3 regions of the Undibacterium sp. YM2 genome follow, and region 3 is predicted to be linked to each of the others. Evidence: predicted binding sites of a transcription regulator. Region 3 holds the regulator's gene; each other region holds the start of a gene.
The links. Region 3 encodes LexA, which represses DNA repair genes until DNA is damaged. Its sites were predicted from a motif close to ACTGTATNNNNATACAGT; they were not measured.

Region 1 (6,096 bases), 1.6 Mb from region 3:
GGAAGTCACAAGTGCCGGGGGGTACTATCTTTGCCGCTAGTGAGTGCTGCAAAGAACAAGATCAATGCAATGGGCTTAGACAAGACTCAGTCCCCTGCAACAGGGACACCTACTAGCCTGTATGTCGTACTAGACGATATTACATTCACTGCTGAGGGTGGTCGCCGAGCTGTAGTATTTGATGTGCAGGTGGCAATTCCCTTAAAGCCAGGCGCAGCGCCAATCGCGCCAGTTTCAGTCGGTACGATTAACAAATTCACGCACAGCGTGAGCGGTCAACCCACTACGCTGCGCTTTGACGTTACCGAGGTCGCCCGCTCTGTGGCCAAGAGTGGAGCTTTCTCTCCGTCCAGCATTCAAATCTTGCTGGTGCCGCAGCAACTGGTAAAACCTGATGGCACTCCACTGGTTCCGAAACCTAGCGGCCCCCTCGTTCGCGTCGGCAGCGTACATGTAGAAGCCGCGATCGACAAGTAGGGCAACTTGCTCACCTTGAACTCAATTTAGGCGCAGTAATTGGAGAAAAACTAGTAATCTGCTCTCGAAATTCGAAACAAGTTCTTATCAAACCATCTAGTTGAGGATGACTAGCTATGCCAATCGGAATATTAAGGCTCGAACTGCATCGCGCAAAGCTTAAAGTGACGAGAACCACTGGTGTGGCAATCGAATTGATGACGACAGATCCGCCCGGATTTGTGACGGATGTTGGCATAGCGGCTGCTTACGCAAAGTACGCTGGAGCAGGGAACGGTATTGCGATCACTGTTCCAGGAATCGAGGATGTCGTAGCTGGCTACGGTCCAGTGCTACACATTTCTAGTTAAATAGCGAGGACCAATATGCGCCATTCTCATTCGATCATTGCCGTTGGAATAGTTGCAGGCTGCGCTGCTTGCACGACTCTCCCCGTGGGAAATCCACCACTAGTCCACATAGAAACTCCGAGAGTGTATAACGATGTCGGGTTGCAGCAGAGATTGCTGCAAGTGCGGGACCGTTTAGCGCGCCTTTATGGCCTCGACCAAACGCAGTTGAGCACCCATGTTGGCACACTACAAGGTGCCGACCTGCGAAAAATGCAAGGCGTTGCCCAAGCGTCGATGTTGCCCGTCCCTGGGGTTCAGACAGTATCCAATACTGGTACCCTCAATGGGTCGACTCAAACTGTAACGAACCAAAACAATAGCACCAACTCGACAACCACACAGTCTACGACAAATTCTATAACTCCGAACAATACTACTCAGACGACGACCAACACCCCTGCAGTGACGCCTGCTCCCGCTGCGCTAGCTACAACTACTGGGGTCGCTGCTCCTACCCAATTCTCGCAGAATGGACTGGGTACGCTCGAAGAGCAGTATCAGCTTGAGATGGAACTTGTAACGCTACAGACCTTACTTGAGCCGCCAGTGAACGCGGAATACTCCGTTGATGGCAATGCTCGTCGTCTTGTTACGATTGGAATTCCTATCACGATTCCGGCGACGGCAACTCGCGACAGCATGAATGCTGCTGTTGAGGTCCACATTACGATTTGCCCAGACAAGAACGTGACATTGGGAAGTGAACAGGATTCAGCAACGCGCCCATCGCTCGTCCGAATAATTCCGAAAGAAAAGACTTATAACACGGCTGCGGTCACAAGTAAGATGATGGGGCTTGGCTTGGGCGCGATAAGCGGCATTTTCAACGTCAGTGGAAATTTCTCATGGACCCACGATACTTATTTCATGGTGCGTGCGCAAGATACCGTCGCCTTCACTGGCGAGCGGACGACTGAATCGAAATGCTCTGGTAAAGGAACGCCGTTGCGTTTCGGATGGATGTTTAAGCCAGTACTTGGGCAAAAGGTTGTTCAAGCCGGGGTGAGAGAGGCATTAGCCCAATTGTCTTTGCCAGGTGGTGACGTTCCATTGGATCGAATCATTGTAAGAAGCAATTGGCGAAGGTTTGATTCCAGTACGGGAACTGCGGGCGAGATGATCAGTGAGGCAGGAGAAACGATTTTCAATAACGTGAGGACATCATTTGATACTTTGAATCTCACAAATATCGAGTATCAAAACACCAAGAATGGAACAGGTGCTGTTACATTATTTGGACATTTCCTCCCCGGGACAAAGGTTCGTCTTGGCATGCAGGAGCAAACCAATGTTGACTTCAGCAGTACTGCCCTTCGATTTACGACTACGAATCAAGCATTGGCCACTTCTAGCCTTACGCTCATAAGCCCGGATGGAGGTCAGCTTAGCCTTGACCAATCACGCTTCCCAGTACTTATCGGCCTAAGCGGCAACGCGCCAATAAATCGCATCAGAGGCAACTTTCAAGATGTCACCTCTGTTCAATGGCCCGCCGGAGTACCCCCGCGGTACTTTCGAGTGGCTGGAGGTACTGTCGAATTAGATGTTGGTGAGGGGATTCCTAACAGAACTCAACTCGTACGCAGCGACCGCCAGAATTGTAATATTCTCGCTAACAGTCCTGAGTTGCCATATCAAGCGAAAGTACGGACTGTCAGCGCAACTTTGGTGGAGGTTGCGCTGCCTCTCCATCAATGCATCGAGATAAATATGGATGGCAACCATCCGTTGATTGCTGTCATTGGCAACCAAGCTTACGGGTTCCCAGAAACGGAATTTTCATATCGGGATTCTAAGGAAGTACGTTTCATTGCGCCTCGTAGTATTGTTGAAAGCACGAGAACCGTGGAGCTCGGGCGACTCCTACTTGGGCACCAGTATCGAAATACCTATTTGTTACCTCAAAACTCACAATTTCGGGTCGACTCGATTGCAATAAGTTCGACGTCAGACAAGGAGATTAGATACTTAGTGCTTGGCAGTTCGCTCGATCAGAATAATATCGTTTCTCCCGCAAAGCCCATAATTGTAAGAAATTCAGTATTTTCGAATGGGACTGTTCAGGAAATCTCGTTGTCGGCCGCCGATGCGGTTGCAGTGAAGAAGATCGTTTTCCAAAAGGAGAACGATGCTCCATATGTGTTCGATCTTCCTCAGCCAGAGAAGAAAGCTGACACAAAGGTCTCGAATACAAATAAGGATGGCAAAGCTTCTAAAATGGCCTCTAACGAAGAAAAGCAAAAATAGTGTGTTGATTTGCACTGAAAATTGACCCACTTTGCTGGATAAATTGCATCTAAAACTGACCCACGTTTAGCACACAATCCTACTTATCTTGATGAGTAGGGAGCAGGAGTGATTGACGTGGCATTACTAGGTATTATTCGACGCTGGCACATTCGTGACCAGATCCCATTACGAGAGATCGCCAGACGACTGGACATCTCTCGCAACACAGTCCGACGCTATCTGCGCTCTGAAGTCACAGAGCCAGCCTATGCGGAACGACAAACAACCAGTGCTATCGACAAATACGCATTGCAGCTCTCAAGCTGGCTTAAAACCGAAACAGGCAAAAATCGGAAACAGCGACGTAGCTTGAAACAGCTTCATCTGGATCTGAAAGAACTAGGATTTGAAGGGTCGTATGACCGGGTGGCAGCCTTCGCCAGGAAGTGGAAGGTGGATCAAACTGATAGGGTCAACTCAGCTAGCAAACGAACAAATGTACTCGATTTTGAAGGTGACGCACTTTGATACGGAAAGCTGGTTAAGTACCCAGTCGCCGTCCGTAAAACCTATGGCCCAGGATTCAGTACCTGTACCCAGTTCGAGTGATCTTTCGCCATGGTTGCCGTTGATCTTATTTATTCCGATGTGAAACATTGCCATTAGCAATATCTTGGACATATGCGCTATACAGAGCAAGAAAGTTCAGAGTTAAGTGAACAAAGTTCAGAGTTAAGTGGATTTCGACAACAAAGTTCAGAGTTAAATGAAAATCGACAGTTATTGTGCGATTGTCAATGTCCGGCTGTAGAATCCCTCATTCAATAATCTATGCAAAAAGTCGCTTGCATAAATCACTGTTTTTTTATACAGTACTGCAAATCGCAGGAAATTAAGCCTGTATTCCTTTTTCCACCCGCCGCTTATTGAATGAAAGAATGTATGGACGATAAGAAACCAGAAAATGCCTCAGAAAAAGCAAAGGCACTTGCAGCAGCGCTGGCACAGATAGAAAAGCAGTTTGGTAAAGGTTCGGTCATGCGTATGGCCGACGGTGAAGTGGTGGAAGAGGTGCAGGTTGTTTCTACTGGTTCTCTGGGCCTGGATATCGCGCTGGGCGTCGGTGGCTTGCCACGTGGCCGTGTCGTTGAAATTTATGGCCCTGAATCTTCTGGTAAAACCACATTGACGCTGCAGGCGATTGCTGAAATGCAAAAACTGGGTGGTACTTGTGCGTTTATCGATGCTGAGCATGCTTTGGACGTTGGTTACGCTCAAAAACTGGGTGTGAATCTGTCTGATTTGCTGATTTCCCAGCCTGACACAGGTGAGCAAGCGCTGGAAATTACCGATGCATTGGTGCGTTCTGGTAGTGTCGATCTGGTGGTTATTGACTCGGTGGCAGCATTGACGCCACGTGCCGAGATTGAAGGCGATATGGGCGATTCTTTGCCTGGTTTGCAAGCGCGTCTGATGTCCCAGGCTTTGCGTAAGCTGACTGGCAGTATCAAACGTACTAATACTCTGGTGATTTTTATTAACCAGATCCGTATGAAGATTGGTGTCATGTTTGGTAGCCCAGAAACGACAACTGGCGGTAATGCGCTGAAGTTTTATGCTTCCGTACGTCTGGATATCCGCCGCACTGGCTCTATCAAGTCTGGTGATGAAGTGGTGGGGAATGAAACCAAGGTCAAGGTAGTCAAGAATAAGGTGGCGCCGCCATTCAAGGAAGCACACTTTGATATCATGTATGGCGAGGGTACTTCACGCGAAGGTGAAATTCTGGATCTGGCAGCCGATGCCAAGATCATAGAAAAAGCTGGTGCCTGGTATAGCTATAACGGTGAGCGTATCGGTCAGGGTAAGGACAATGCACGTACTTATTTGAAAGAACGTCCTGAGCTGTCATTTGAAATTGAAAACAAGGTACGTGAACATCTGGGCGTGCCTTTGTTGTCAGCGGTAGCGACGGCTGAGTAAGTTATAGCACTGAGTTGAAGCGCTGAGTTTTAGCGTTAAACTGCAACACTGTCAGTACCATAGTTTTGTATCATGCCGGTTGGTAGCTGCCAACCGGCATTTTTGCTTTTAAAGTATGAAAAAACCTGCCATTAGCCTTAAAGCGCGAGCCTTGCGTTATTTATCCATGCGTGAACATAGTCGCATGGAGCTGGAGCGTAAACTGGCACGCTATGCGGAAGAGGGCGATGACGTGGCTGCCGTGCTGGATTTTCTGGAGGCGGCCAAGTATTTATCTGGTGAGCGGTTTTCTGAATCTTTGGTTAACCGGCGGCAGATGAGGTTTGGCAATAACCGCATTTTGGCGGAACTGCAAAGCCATGGCCTGGATGCGCAGGATATAGAAAACGTCAAGGAAGAGCTGAAGGAGTCTGAAGTGGAGAGGGCAGTTCAGGTCTTGCACAGGAAATTCCGGCATGCGCCGCAAGATCATCAGGAGAAGATGAAGCAGGCGGCGTTTTTGCAGCAGAGGGGGTTTTCCAGCAGGGCGACGCAGGCAGCGATGCGGATGTCGCGGGATGAGGATGATGAGTAGTACTTATAATTCAATATACTCACAATATCAATAATGTCGCCCCAGCGCAGGCTCACTGCTGTCCGGAATAATTATCTTGACTCATTTGGAGAGTCAAGTACGAACAGCGTCGCGGCGATTCTTATACGTCGAAGACTTAATTCTGCAATTGAATAATTTTTGCCAGCGATCATGCTTGAAGCTCCTTCCCCTTCAAGGGGAGATTTGTGGGAATTCGCAAAGCGAAGCTTTGTGCCACAAATATCTAAGCCGCTTGCAAGCGGCTTAGATTCTGTCGGCACAAAGCATGCTTTGTGAAACCCCGACGACATCCCCTTGAAAGGGAGGGAATTTACTCGTTATTATTTTTCAAGAATATTATTTTGGACAGCAGTGTGCCTGCACAGGAATGACGAAGTGGAGGATATGCTTATTATTGAAGCTAGGACATTGATTGAAGGC
Region 2 (6,096 bases), 630 kb from region 3:
CGTAGTGCTTGGCTTCGCACTGCTTTCACAATTGGTTCCCGTCATTCTCGTATTGATCACTGCGCTGATGCTGGTTGGCACTCTGAATCCGGCTGTTGACTGGCTGGAGCGTCGTAAAATACGTCGCTTTGCCAGTATTGCGACGGTGTTTACGGTGCTGCTGATCGTTTTGGTTGTATTGACTGTTTTTACCGTGCCACCGTTTATTGCACAAGTGGTTAGCCTGATTCAGCAAGAACCAGAATTGCGCGGACGCCTGATTAAATTTCTTGCTGCTTATCCCGTTACTGAATCTCTGGCAGATGGTTTGCGGCATATTCAATATGCCGCACTCTTCAAATCCTACAGCAGCGAAGCAATGGCTTTTTCAAGAGGTTTCTTCGAGATTATCGCGTATGGTGCAGGTGCCTTCTTTCTTGCCTTGTACATCATGATAGACCGTGACCGGTTGCGCGGCGCATTGTTTGCTGTGATTCCGCGCGCTCACCATATCAAGCTGGCGCGTATCATGCTCAATCTTGAGACTATTGTTGGTGGCTATGTGCGTGGCCAGGTTCTCACTTGTGCGATGATGACAGTCTTTCTGTTTATTTTGCTCACAGCATGTGGGGTGCCTAATGCGATAGCAATTGCGGCTTTTGGCGGGATTGTGGATGTGCTTCCCTTTGTCGGGATTTTTTTGACCATGATACCTGCTGTGCTGGCTGCCATGGCTGTTGGTGGCGTTGCTGCATCCGTAGTATTTGTGCTGTTACTTTGCTATGAAGAGTTTGAAAGCCGGATATTAATCCCGGTCGTTTATGGGCGCGCGCTACGCTTACCCTCTTCCATAGTACTGTTCGCATTGATCGCGGGAGGTTCGCTATATGGTATAGGAGGTGCGCTGCTCGCATTGCCGGTTGCGGCGACCCTGCTCATGCTGGTCGATGAGTTGAAAGTTGAATTACCAGGTGAAAGCCCGCAACCCAGGGATTTGGCCGTGCAGAGAGATGATATTGTTGGCGAGGCCGAATATTTAAGGCGTACTGATGGCATGCCAGCAGAAGCCGCCGCTGGAATCGCACTCGAAATTTCGGGGGATAGAAAATTCAGCGAAGAAGACAAGGCAATAAAAGATTTGACCGCGGCAGAGCATTCTGTAGAGAATACTTAGAGGCTGTTGCAAGTTTAACCTGGCGTTGTTGCGCCTCCAGAATGTAAAACCCGGTACTAAAGTACTGCCTGCGTCGGCGACTCCTAGCCGGGGGCACCTAGCCATCTTAATTTTGTAACAGCCTCTTAAGTTGGTACAAATTGATAAGCCTCGACTTGATACTGCATTATTTTTATTTCTTTGGGTTACTATCAAGTGCTTTTGGTCGACCCAGCACTTGTCCCATTAATGCGGTACCAGGTGTTTCCTTACCACCTGGGCCTGCTTCAAATCGTATATCTTCGAGTTGCAATTCTTCTTTGCACATGGCACAAAATGGTGTGGCGCTGGTGACATGGCCGCAGTGCTGATGACGGACAAGTAAAGGTTGTTGCCCTTCTGCTGTGCGCCATTTATCTCCCCAGGCAGTCAATGCCAGTAATACTGGATATAAATCCCGCCCTTGCTGCGTCAGGCTATAACGCCAGACACGTTTATCCTGAACATCGGTATGTCGCTCGACTATGCCCTGCTCCATCATTTTTTTCAGACGGGCGGTCAGAATATTCGATGCCACTCCGAGATTGCGCTGGATATCATCAAAGCGTTCAAACCCCAGAAACAGATCACGCAAGATCAGGAGTGTCCACCACTCACCAATCACTTCCAACGTGCGGGCTATCGAGCAGGAAAAATCGGAAAAAGAACTGCGCTCCATAATTTGGCTTGCTTGATGCAAGTTAACTGTTTATATTACTTGCATTATGCCAGTGAAAGTTCGCCATGTATGCTTATATCGTTGAAAACAAACTTCGTAAGACCTTTGCCGCCATCAACGCAGGCGATGTCGGCCTGATGCTGGATAGCCTCGCTGCTGATTTCACTTATCGCTTTGAAGGAGATTCTCCTATTTCTGGATTGCGTAATTCACGCGCATCCATGGCTTTATGGTGGGAGCGCTTATATCGTCTGTTTCCAGGACTGCACTTTGAAGTAAAAGAAGTTGCTGTCATCGGGCCACCGTGGGATACCCGCATCCATGCTGTACTGGATTTTATCGTGCCACACCAGCCAGATGGCCCCTACAAGAATGTTGTGATGCAATTCATGCGTATGCGTTGGGGCAAAATTACCTACATTCACACATTGGAAGACACTCAGCGCTGCAGCCGTTATCTGGCGTGGAGTGTGAGCCAGGGATGTGATGAGGCACTGGCTCCGCCTATTACAGATCAAGCCTGGCCAGGCACTGGTCCTTTCTTGCGGGCTTAGATCTGGATATCCAGATCGGCAGAAAACTTATCCTGATGGGAGCAAACTCTACAGCACATATCTGGGTTTTGTTGCGGTAGAAGTTTGCTCATTCTGCTAAAGGATAAATTGGTCGCCTGATTAAACACCATAGCCTGAACTTACCAGTTGGCTTTAGACAAAATAATCAACCACTTACGTAGTACCAGTACTTCCAGATGTCCGGCTTGTATGCCTGTACTGCAATCCAGTATCGGATTAACATAGTAAGTACGCTGCCTGAAGTCGCGGCAGACAAATATTTCGCGACGACCAAGGCGCATCAAAAATGATGTTGGTGCAAATTGCAGGCTGAAACGCGTATCAAAGGACTGTTCGAGGTTTGCCATAATTTCAATCTCCATATCGGTTGGTATGTGATAGAGGAACTTCATCAAAACAGCCATGCGTTCATCCATAGGTCGAACTTTAACACAAACTACTGTATGCGCAATCAGTATATTGTAAACTGTGGTTTTCTCGTCTACCTGTGATTTCTTGCTCCCGTCTCATAGTACTGACACATAAAATAAACTTTGAAGTCTTTCACCATATTACATATACTGTATATTTAATCAGTATATGTAATATGGCCCACGTTTCCTCACTTCTTCCTGAACGCATACACCCCGCACTGTGGCGTGCATCGCAACTGGCGCGTGGTCAGGGCGGCTATTTGCCCAGTGGTTATGCAGAACTCAATAATGAGCTACCTGGCAATGGCTGGCCACAGGGGCAATTAACCGAAATTTTGCTGCCACAGGTTGGCACTGCCGAACTCAGCTTGCTCAAACCCGCCTTAAACCAACTTGATGGGCGTCCCATTGTTTTGTTGACGCCACCTTATGTACCGCAGGCATTGGCTTTTTCATGCACTGGCTTGCAGGCATCGCAATTGATATGGATACGCTGCCAGAAGCATGTCGATGCCTTGTGGGCGGCTGAGCAGGTGTTGCGCAATAGCAGTTGTGGCGCGCTGTTGTTCTGGACATCCAGCATCCGTAGTGAAGCTTTGCGTCGTTTGCATCTGGCAGCACAAAGCTCGGAGACTTTATTTTTTTTGATGCGTGACATGCGGGCGGCACAGCAGGCCTCTCCTGCCCCCTTGCGATTGAGTGTGCAAACCAGTCAATATGGCCTGGAGCTGGGCATACTCAAACGCCGTGGCAGCCAGCGTGATGCGCCGCTGACATTGCATGTACCCGATCATCCTTATTTGTATGCCTATGCTCATCCAGGCAAAGAAAAACTTGCGACAAACTATGGCAACTTGCCCACCATTGTGGATAGCCGTTCACCTGCCTTTACTCCAGCTTGAGGTGTTCGTCACTCCCTTGTTTGCTCAGCAAGAGACGCAAGTCAGTGTGATACTCCATCAAGGCCGGGTGACATCCATGTCTGCATCAGCCGATCAGGCAGGCGTACGTCTGGGCATGCGCGCAGGGGGTGTGCAGATGCTGTCTGCTGATGCAGATTATTATCAGCGCGATCACAATAAAGAGAAGCTGGCATTACAGGCGACAGCAACTGCATTGCTGCAATACTCACCACAAGTCTGCCTGGCAGAAGACGATTGCATACTGGTTGATATCAGTGCCAGCTTGAGTTTGTTTGGTGGCATACGCGCTTTACGTAAACGCGTGCAGGAAAGCATGCGCATTCTGGGTTATACAGCAACGACAGGCATTGCTCCCGTTGCCAGGGCTGCCTGGCTATTTGCCAAGCAGGCATCGCGCAAACTCCCCAGAGGGCAGCATGTCTTTAAACTGCAAAGATTGAGCCAGCGCCTGGACAGGCTACCGGTCAAATTACTCACCGCAGCTGAACCTTTGACTGAATTACTGCAAGGCATAGCCTGTTATAACCTCAGAGATTTACGTCAATTACCACGCCCTGGCCTGCAGAGACGTTGTGGTAAAGCTTTACTCATAGAGCTGGATCAAGCCTATGGTGAGCAGGCAGAAGTACACGAATGGTATCTGGCAGCGCCAGAATTCAAAGTCAAAATGGAATTACCAGACCGCATAGAGCAGGCAGAGTCCCTGCTCATCTTTGCCCGTAGCCTGCTAGCCCAATTATTGGGATGGCTGGCTGCGCAGCAACTGGCGGTTACGCATATACACATGGAGTTATTGCATGAACGTGGTCGCCAGGCCATTCCACCAACCATGTTTGATCTGCAACTGGCACAAGCATGCTGGCAAGAGTCGCATCTGCTAAGTTTGTTTAAAGAAAAATTCAGCCAGCTCAAGCTGCATAGTGCCGTCATCGGCATGCTGCTGGAAGTAAAACAGACCATCTTGCGCGAAGCACAAAGCTATACCTTGTTCCCCGAACCCGGCGGGCAGGCAAATGAACACAAGCGCTTGCTTGAACTCCTGGTCGCCCGTCTGGGCGAAGAGAATGTCTTGCAGCCAGCACCACAGGCAGACCATAGGGCTGATATTGCCAATCACTGGATTTCTGTCATCAAGAAAGCTCCGTCGCCCTGCCCGGCATCCGCTTTGGCCGGCTATGCCTTGCGCCCTAACTGGTTATTGCCGCAGCCGTTGGCGCTGGACATTCACGAGCATCGTCCTTATTACGGCTCAGAACTCCAACTTGTTTCTCCGGCTGAACGCATAGAAGCCGGATGGTGGCATGAGCAGATACAAACCCGGGATTATTACATTGCTGTTGATAAGCGCCATGTGCGTTACTGGATTTATCGCGAGCGTGCCAATGATCCTGACAGTGAAGAACCTGTCTGGTTTTTACACGGTGTTTTTGGATAGCATTTTTGGGATAAATCAGCATGAGTACCTTCTTGCCCGAATATGCCGAATTATTTTGCATTAGCAATTTCAGCTTCCTGCATGGGGCATCACATTCAGAAGAACTGGTGGAGCGTGCGATTAAACTGAATTATCGCGCCCTGGCCATTACCGATGAATGTTCACTGGCTGGCGTGGCAAGAGCGTATGCAGCAGCAAAAAATACCGATTTACACCTCATCATTGGGGCTCACTTTAGACTGGAAGATACAGAGACTCCTGAAAATAATGTGCACCTGATTGCCCTTGCACAAAACCGTGAGGGCTATGGCAACTTATCTGAAATGATCACTCTTGGCAGATGCAGGGCGACCAAGGGTAGTTACTTATTGACGCCCAAGGATTTCGTCACGCCACCGCCGGGTTTGGAGCATTTGTCTGGCTTGCCAGATTGCCTGCTGATACTGGTACCAGCCTACCCTGCAGAAAGCGATGCACTACTGAAACAGGCCAAATGGTTAAAGAAAAACTTTCCTGGCCGTACCTGGGTAGGCTTGAATTTATTGGTGCAAATTGCAGATGAATATCAAAAACAGCAAGTTGAGGCTGTGGCTGAAGCCGTGCAATTACCCGTTGTTGCCATTGGACAGGTCACCATGCATGTCCGTTCTCGTAAGCCCTTGCAAGACACGATGACGGCCATACGCTTATGCCAGCCCATCACTGAATGTGGTTACACGCTGGCGATGAATGCAGAACAGCACCTGCGTTCACGCTTGCGGCTGGCAACGATCTATCCACGACATACTCTGGCCGAAACAGTGAGGATTGCAGACCTGTGCAGTTTTTCATTGAATGAATTACGCTACGAATACCCGCACGAACTGGTGCCTAAAGGCTATACGCCTGCCAGTTATTTAA
Region 3 (6,096 bases):
CCCAGTTTGCCACATTGGCGCGCCAGGCGGCGTGAGCGTGCACGCAACTCAATTGAACTCAGCGCTGGAGTTTCATCAATGTACAACTGCGCATCATTCATTTTTTGTATCGCATGCGTCAGGCGGGGCCAGTCTTCATCAGTCAGCTTGCCGACCCGCAGGCGGCTTTGATCCAGACGACCTACCGAGCCCAGCATACGCATGGCCAACTGAGCGCCACCCATCTCCATGGAGAACACGGCGACTGGCAAGCCACTGTCTATCGCCACGTTCTCACCTATATTCAGCGAGAAGGCCGTTTTACCCATGGATGGACGTCCCGCCACAATGATCAGATCACCCGGCTGCAAACCTGAAGTCATTTTGTCCAGATCAACAAAACCGGTAGGCACACCGGTAATATCGTTCTGGTTGTCGCGGTTGTACAATTCATCAATGCGTTCAACCACTTGTGTCAGCAAGGGCTGGATGGCCTGGAAACCTTGTGCTCCACGCGCGCCCTCTTCGGCGATGGCAAAAATCTTGGATTCCGCCGCGTCCAGCATTTGCTTGACCTCTTTCCCTTGCGGGTTAAAGGCGTCTCCTGAAATCTCATCTGCCACGGTAATCAGCTTGCGCAAGACACCGCGGTCACGCACGATCTCTGCGTAGCGGCGTATATTCGCAGCCGAAGGTGTATTCTGCGCGAGCGCGTTGAGGTAGGTCAGGCCGCCGGCGTCTTCTGCCTTGCCCATGCCATTCAGGGCTTCATACACAGTGATGACGTCAGCAGGACGGGAAGAATTGATCAATTTGACCATGCACTGGAAAATGATCCTGTGGTCATAACGATAAAAATCTTCTTCGTTGATGAAGTCAGCGATACGATCCCAGGCGGCATTATCAAGCAGCAAACCTCCGAGAACAGATTGCTCTGCTTCTATGGAATGAGGGGGGACACGCAAGGCATCAAGTTGAGGATCAGAACCAGCTTTCATGGCGCGCATTATAACCGTTAAATCAGACTATCAGAACGTCCCAGCATGGAGAAATGAACCAGTTTGTGACAAGTTTGTGACAAATAGCGAAATCGCTCAAAATTCGGCCATCCACATAAAAAAAGCCGGGAAAACCCGGCTTTTTTGAATTTGCCAAGAAAGCAAATTAAGCGTGTTCGCCCAATACAGCAACGATAACGTCAACTACCACATCAGTGTGCAGAGCAACGGAAACACTGTGATCGCCAGCGATCTTCAACGGACCTTGTGGCAAACGCACTTGTGCTTTTTCTACCGCAAAACCTTGTTTAGTCAGGGCTTCAGCGATATCAGCATTAGTAACAGAACCAAACAAACGGCCATCTACACCCGCTTTTTGTGTGATTTGTACGGTCAGACCGGACAGTTTTTCGCCTTGAGCTTGAGCTGCTGCCAATTTGGCTGCTGCTGCTTTTTCCAGTTCAGCGCGTTTAGCTTCGAATTCAGCAACTGCAGCTGTCGTAGCACGACGAGCCATACGTTGTGGAATCAAAAAGTTACGTGCATAGCCGTCTTTTACGCGAACTACATCACCCAGATTGCCGAGATTAACGACTTTATCCAACAGAATAACTTGCATATTTTTCTCCTTTACCTTGTCGTCAATTACGCTGTGTGCAAATCAGTGTATGGCAGCAACGCGAGGTAACGTGCACGTTTGATTGCAGTGTCAACTTGACGTTGATACAGCGCTTTTGTACCGGTCAAACGTGCTGGCATGATTTTGCCGTTTTCTTGCACGAAATCTTTCAGTGTGTCGATGTCTTTGTAGTCAACTTTTTCTACATGTGCTGCTGTGAAGCGGCAGAATTTTTTGCGTTTGAACAAAGGGTTTTGTTGTTGACGCTTTTGCTTCAATTTGCTTTTGTCGAATTTTTTACCGAATGCCATTTTTGGCTCCTAATCTAGTAAATGTGTCCCGAATTCAGTGATATGAAAAACGAGACTTTTGCTATTGCGATTTTTGCGCGCTAAAAAACCGGTGAATTCCATGGGCTGTTCCAGGGCAATTTCTGTAAAACGCTGGGATATTTCACCAGCAGCCATCGCAGAAATCTCAAACTCGACCTGGCGGACAGTGTTCGCCTCACGAGTTTCTGAACTATGCATCAAGGTAGCAGAAGCTATCGGGATACCGGCCGGGGTGTAGCGCAATGCGCTTTTTCCCACAATCCGGGCTACGAGCTTCAGCTGATTCACTATTTTTTACGCGACCTTTGTCAATTATTAAGCAGCAGGCGCTTCAACACGTTGCGCTTTTGCAGCATCTTCTTTCTGAACAGCTTTCATCATAGGAGAAGGTGTTGTTTCTGCTTTTTTCAATTTGACTGTCAGGTGACGCAAGACAGCATCATTGAATTTGAATGCTGTTTCCAACTCGAGCAGAGTTTCAGCATCGCATTCGATGTTCATGCAAACGTAGTGCGCTTTCGCCAGTTTTTGAATCATGTAAGCCAGTTGACGACGGCCCCAGTCTTCAACGCGGTGGATTTGACCACCACGGGCTACAACACTTGCCTTGTAGCGCTCGATCATTGCAGGAACTTGCTCGCTCTGATCTGGATGTACGATAAATACGATTTCATAATGACGCATATATTCTCCTTGTGGACAATAAAAATAGCCCGCCTCGGCGTCAAGACGAGTGCGGGAAGAGGAAAGCCGACAATAATAACCCAGTTTTTCATATTGATCAATTAGATCAGTGACTTAGGCAATTTATCTGCCAATTCCTCATCGTAAGTGAGGTATTTTTTTCACATTTCTCATTAATTACGGTCATTTTGACTTGCATATTCAGCTTTACTGTATAAAAATACAGACTGCTTGTATATACAGCACCTTAACACTAGAAAACGCCATGCTCAAACTCACTTCCCGACAGGAACAAATCCTGAACCTGATCAAAGACGCCATTCAAAACACGGGGTTTCCTCCTACTCGTGCCGAGATTGCGACAGAGCTGGGGTTCCGCTCTACCAATGCTGCTGAAGAACATCTGCAAGCCCTGGCACGCAAAGGCGTCATAGAAATTGCGGCAGGTACTTCACGCGGTATACGCCTGCTGGAGTCAGAGTTGTCCAGCCATATCACAGGCAAGCAACTGGCCTTGCCTCACCCCGCTCTATTGCAACTTGCCCTGCCACTGGTTGGCCGCGTTGCCGCTGGCTCCCCGATACTGGCGAGTGAACACATAGAATCCACTTACCACGTAGATCCTGCCCTGTTTTCTGCCAAGCCGGATTTTTTACTAAAGGTACGCGGCATGTCCATGCGCGATGCTGGCATACTTGACGGTGACTTGCTGGCCGTCAAAAAGGCTGACAGTGCCCGCAATGGCCAGATCGTGGTTGCGCGCCTGGGTGATGATGTGACCGTCAAGCGCTACAAAAAAACTGGCAGCCTGATAGAGCTGATGCCAGAGAACCCGGATTATCCCGTGATCAAGATTGGCGACTCGGAAGAAGATTTCGCGCTGGAAGGTCTGGCTGTCGGCCTCATGCGCAACTGGGTTTGAGGTCAGCCCGGGCGTGATTTTACCCTCTCGTTTGCTTCACGCCCGGGCAGAATCTCAAGCTTATATTTCAAGCTATTTGTTTCTGTCTACTGGCAAGCCCGCCTTGCTTCCTCTCATTAAGTGACTCACTCTCAGCTGAGATAAGCGACAGATATAAAAAAACGTCCGGACTTTCCGGACGTTTTTCATTTCAGAGCAACAAGCTGTTGCTTCAGAAGCTTAGTGCTTAACAACCGTTGTATCTGCAGGTGCTTCAGCTGGCGCAGTGGCGGGCGTTGCAGCCGCCACAGAAACAGGCTCATCCACCAAAGGAACAGGCTGGGTTTCCAGTGCAATTTCCAGGACCTTGTCTATCCACCTGACCGGGATGATTTCCAGTTTGTTTTTTACATTGTCCGGGATCTCTGCCAGATCCTTGGCATTTTCCTCAGGTATCAAGACTGTCTTGATGCCACCACGGTGAGCAGCCAGCAATTTCTCTTTCAAGCCACCGATAGGCAATACTTCACCACGCAAGGTGATTTCACCTGTCATGGCAACATCAGCACGAACCGGGATGCCTGTAAACACTGACACCAGAGCCGTGGTCATGGCTATACCGGCAGATGGACCATCTTTTGGTGTTGCGCCTTCTGGTACATGGATATGGATGTCGCTCTTCTCGAATACATCTGCCTTGATACCCAGACGTTTGGCGCGGCTGCGTACCACAGTGCGGGCTGCTTCTATCGATTCTTTCATGACATCGCCCAGTGTACCTGTGCGTATCACACCGCCTTTACCTGGCATATTGACAGCTTCTATGGTCAGCAAATCGCCACCCACTTCCGTCCAGGCCAAACCGACTACCTGACCAATCTGATTATCCTTGACGGCAACACCAAAGTCATAGCGACGTACACCCAGGTATTTATCCAGATTTTTAGAATTGACCGTAGCTTTTTTCTCGGTCTTTTTGAGCAAGAGCATTTTCACGACCTTGCGGCAAATCTTGGAGATTTCCCTTTCCAGCGAACGCACACCGGCTTCACGGGTGTAATAACGAATGATGTCGCGTATTGCACTTTCAGCCACGGTGATTTCGCCTTCTTTCAAACCATTGTTCTTGATTTGTTTAGGCAACAGATAACGCTGGGCAATGCTGGTCTTTTCATCTTCGGTATAACCCGACAGACGTATCACTTCCATCCTGTCCAGCAATGCTGGCGGGATATTGTAAGAGTTGGACGTCGCTACAAACATCACATCGGACAAATCGAAATCGACTTCGATATAGTGGTCCGAGAAAGTGTGATTTTGCTCAGGGTCCAATACCTCCAGCAAGGCAGACGAAGGGTCGCCACGGAAGTCAGCACCCATCTTATCGACTTCATCCAGCAGGAATAATGGATTACGTACACCGACCTTGGACAGGCTTTGCAAGATTTTGCCTGGCATGGAGCCTATGTAAGTACGGCGATGACCGCGAATTTCTGCCTCATCACGCACGCCACCGAGGGCCATACGCACGAACTTGCGGTTCGTGGCACGGGCGATGGATTGCCCCAGCGAGGTTTTACCCACACCTGGAGGACCTACCAGACACAGGATAGGCGCTTTCAACTTGTCGACGCGCTGTTGTACTGCAAGATATTCCAGGATGCGTTCTTTGACCTTATCGAGGCCAAAGTGTTCGTCTTCCAATACTTTTTCAGCATTCGTCAAATCATTATTGACCTTGGATTTTTTCTTCCATGGCAAATTGACGATAGTGTCGATGTAATTACGGACGACAGTAGCTTCTGCCGACATAGGCGACATCATCTTGAGTTTTTTCAACTCATTCTGTGCTTTGTCGCGGGCTTCTTTAGGCATTTTGGCGGCCAGGATTTTTTTCTCCAGCTCGTCAATATCAGCGCCCTCTTCACCCTCGCCCAGCTCTTTCTGTATAGCCTTGACTTGCTCGTTCAGGTAATACTCGCGCTGGGATTTTTCCATCTGGCGCTTGACGCGACCACGGATGCGCTTTTCAACTTGCAAGATATCGAGCTCGCCTTCGAGCTGACCCAGCAAATGTTCAAGACGTTTTGCCACACTGAAAATTTCCAGGATGACCTGTTTTTGTTCCAGCTTCAAAGGCAGGTGCGCGGCGATGGTATCAGCCAGGCGACCAGCGTCATCAATGCCGGACAGGGATGCCAGAATTTCTGGTGGAATCTTTTTGTTCAGTTTGACGTATTGGTCAAATTGCTGAACGATAGTACGGCGCATAGCCTCGACTTCTGACTCATCACCTTCATCGACGGCGATCGGTGTCAGGTCAGCAAAGAAATGCGACTCAGAATCATGGATCTTGCTGATGCGCGCACGTTGCGCACCTTCGACCAGCACCTTGACAGTGCCGTCGGGCAATTTCAGCATTTGCAGAATATTGGCAATACAGCCAATTTCATAGATATCATCTGCCGAAGGTTCATCCTTGGCAGCAGCTTTCTGGGCAGCAAGCATGATGCTCTTGCCCTGGTCCATAGCGGCTTCGAGGGCTTTAATGGATTTGGGGCGGCCCACAAACAGGGGGATTAC

Region 1: the regulator LexA is predicted to act here: its motif matches at 3,955-3,972, upstream of recA (recombinase RecA).
Region 2: the regulator LexA is predicted to act here: its motif matches at 2,985-3,002, upstream of imuA (translesion DNA synthesis-associated protein ImuA).

Annotation. Positions count from the first base shown of each region.
Region 1 is NZ_AP018441.1:622,859-628,954, forward strand. It holds gene UNDYM_RS02915 (tyrosinase family protein) at 1-40, shown strand, start outside; gene UNDYM_RS02920 (hypothetical protein) at 268-477, shown strand; gene UNDYM_RS02925 (hypothetical protein) at 843-3,116, shown strand; gene UNDYM_RS02930 (helix-turn-helix domain-containing protein) at 3,234-3,626, shown strand; gene recA (recombinase RecA) at 4,041-5,081, shown strand; gene recX (recombination regulator RecX) at 5,197-5,655, shown strand.
Region 2 is NZ_AP018441.1:2,807,314-2,813,409, reverse strand. It holds gene UNDYM_RS12785 (AI-2E family transporter) at 1-1,153, shown strand, start outside; gene UNDYM_RS12780 (helix-turn-helix domain-containing protein) at 1,326-1,850, opposite strand; gene UNDYM_RS12775 (nuclear transport factor 2 family protein) at 1,916-2,404, shown strand; gene UNDYM_RS12770 (hypothetical protein) at 2,545-2,841, opposite strand; gene imuA (translesion DNA synthesis-associated protein ImuA) at 3,012-3,740, shown strand; gene UNDYM_RS12760 (DNA polymerase Y family protein) at 3,685-5,196, shown strand; gene UNDYM_RS12755 (error-prone DNA polymerase) at 5,217-6,096, shown strand, end outside.
Region 3 is NZ_AP018441.1:2,173,758-2,179,853, reverse strand. It holds gene UNDYM_RS09805 (replicative DNA helicase) at 1-977, opposite strand, end outside; gene rplI (50S ribosomal protein L9) at 1,144-1,596, opposite strand; gene rpsR (30S ribosomal protein S18) at 1,623-1,907, opposite strand; gene priB (primosomal replication protein N) at 1,917-2,216, opposite strand; gene rpsF (30S ribosomal protein S6) at 2,244-2,612, opposite strand; gene lexA (transcriptional repressor LexA) at 2,878-3,534, shown strand; gene lon (endopeptidase La) at 3,754-6,096, opposite strand, start outside.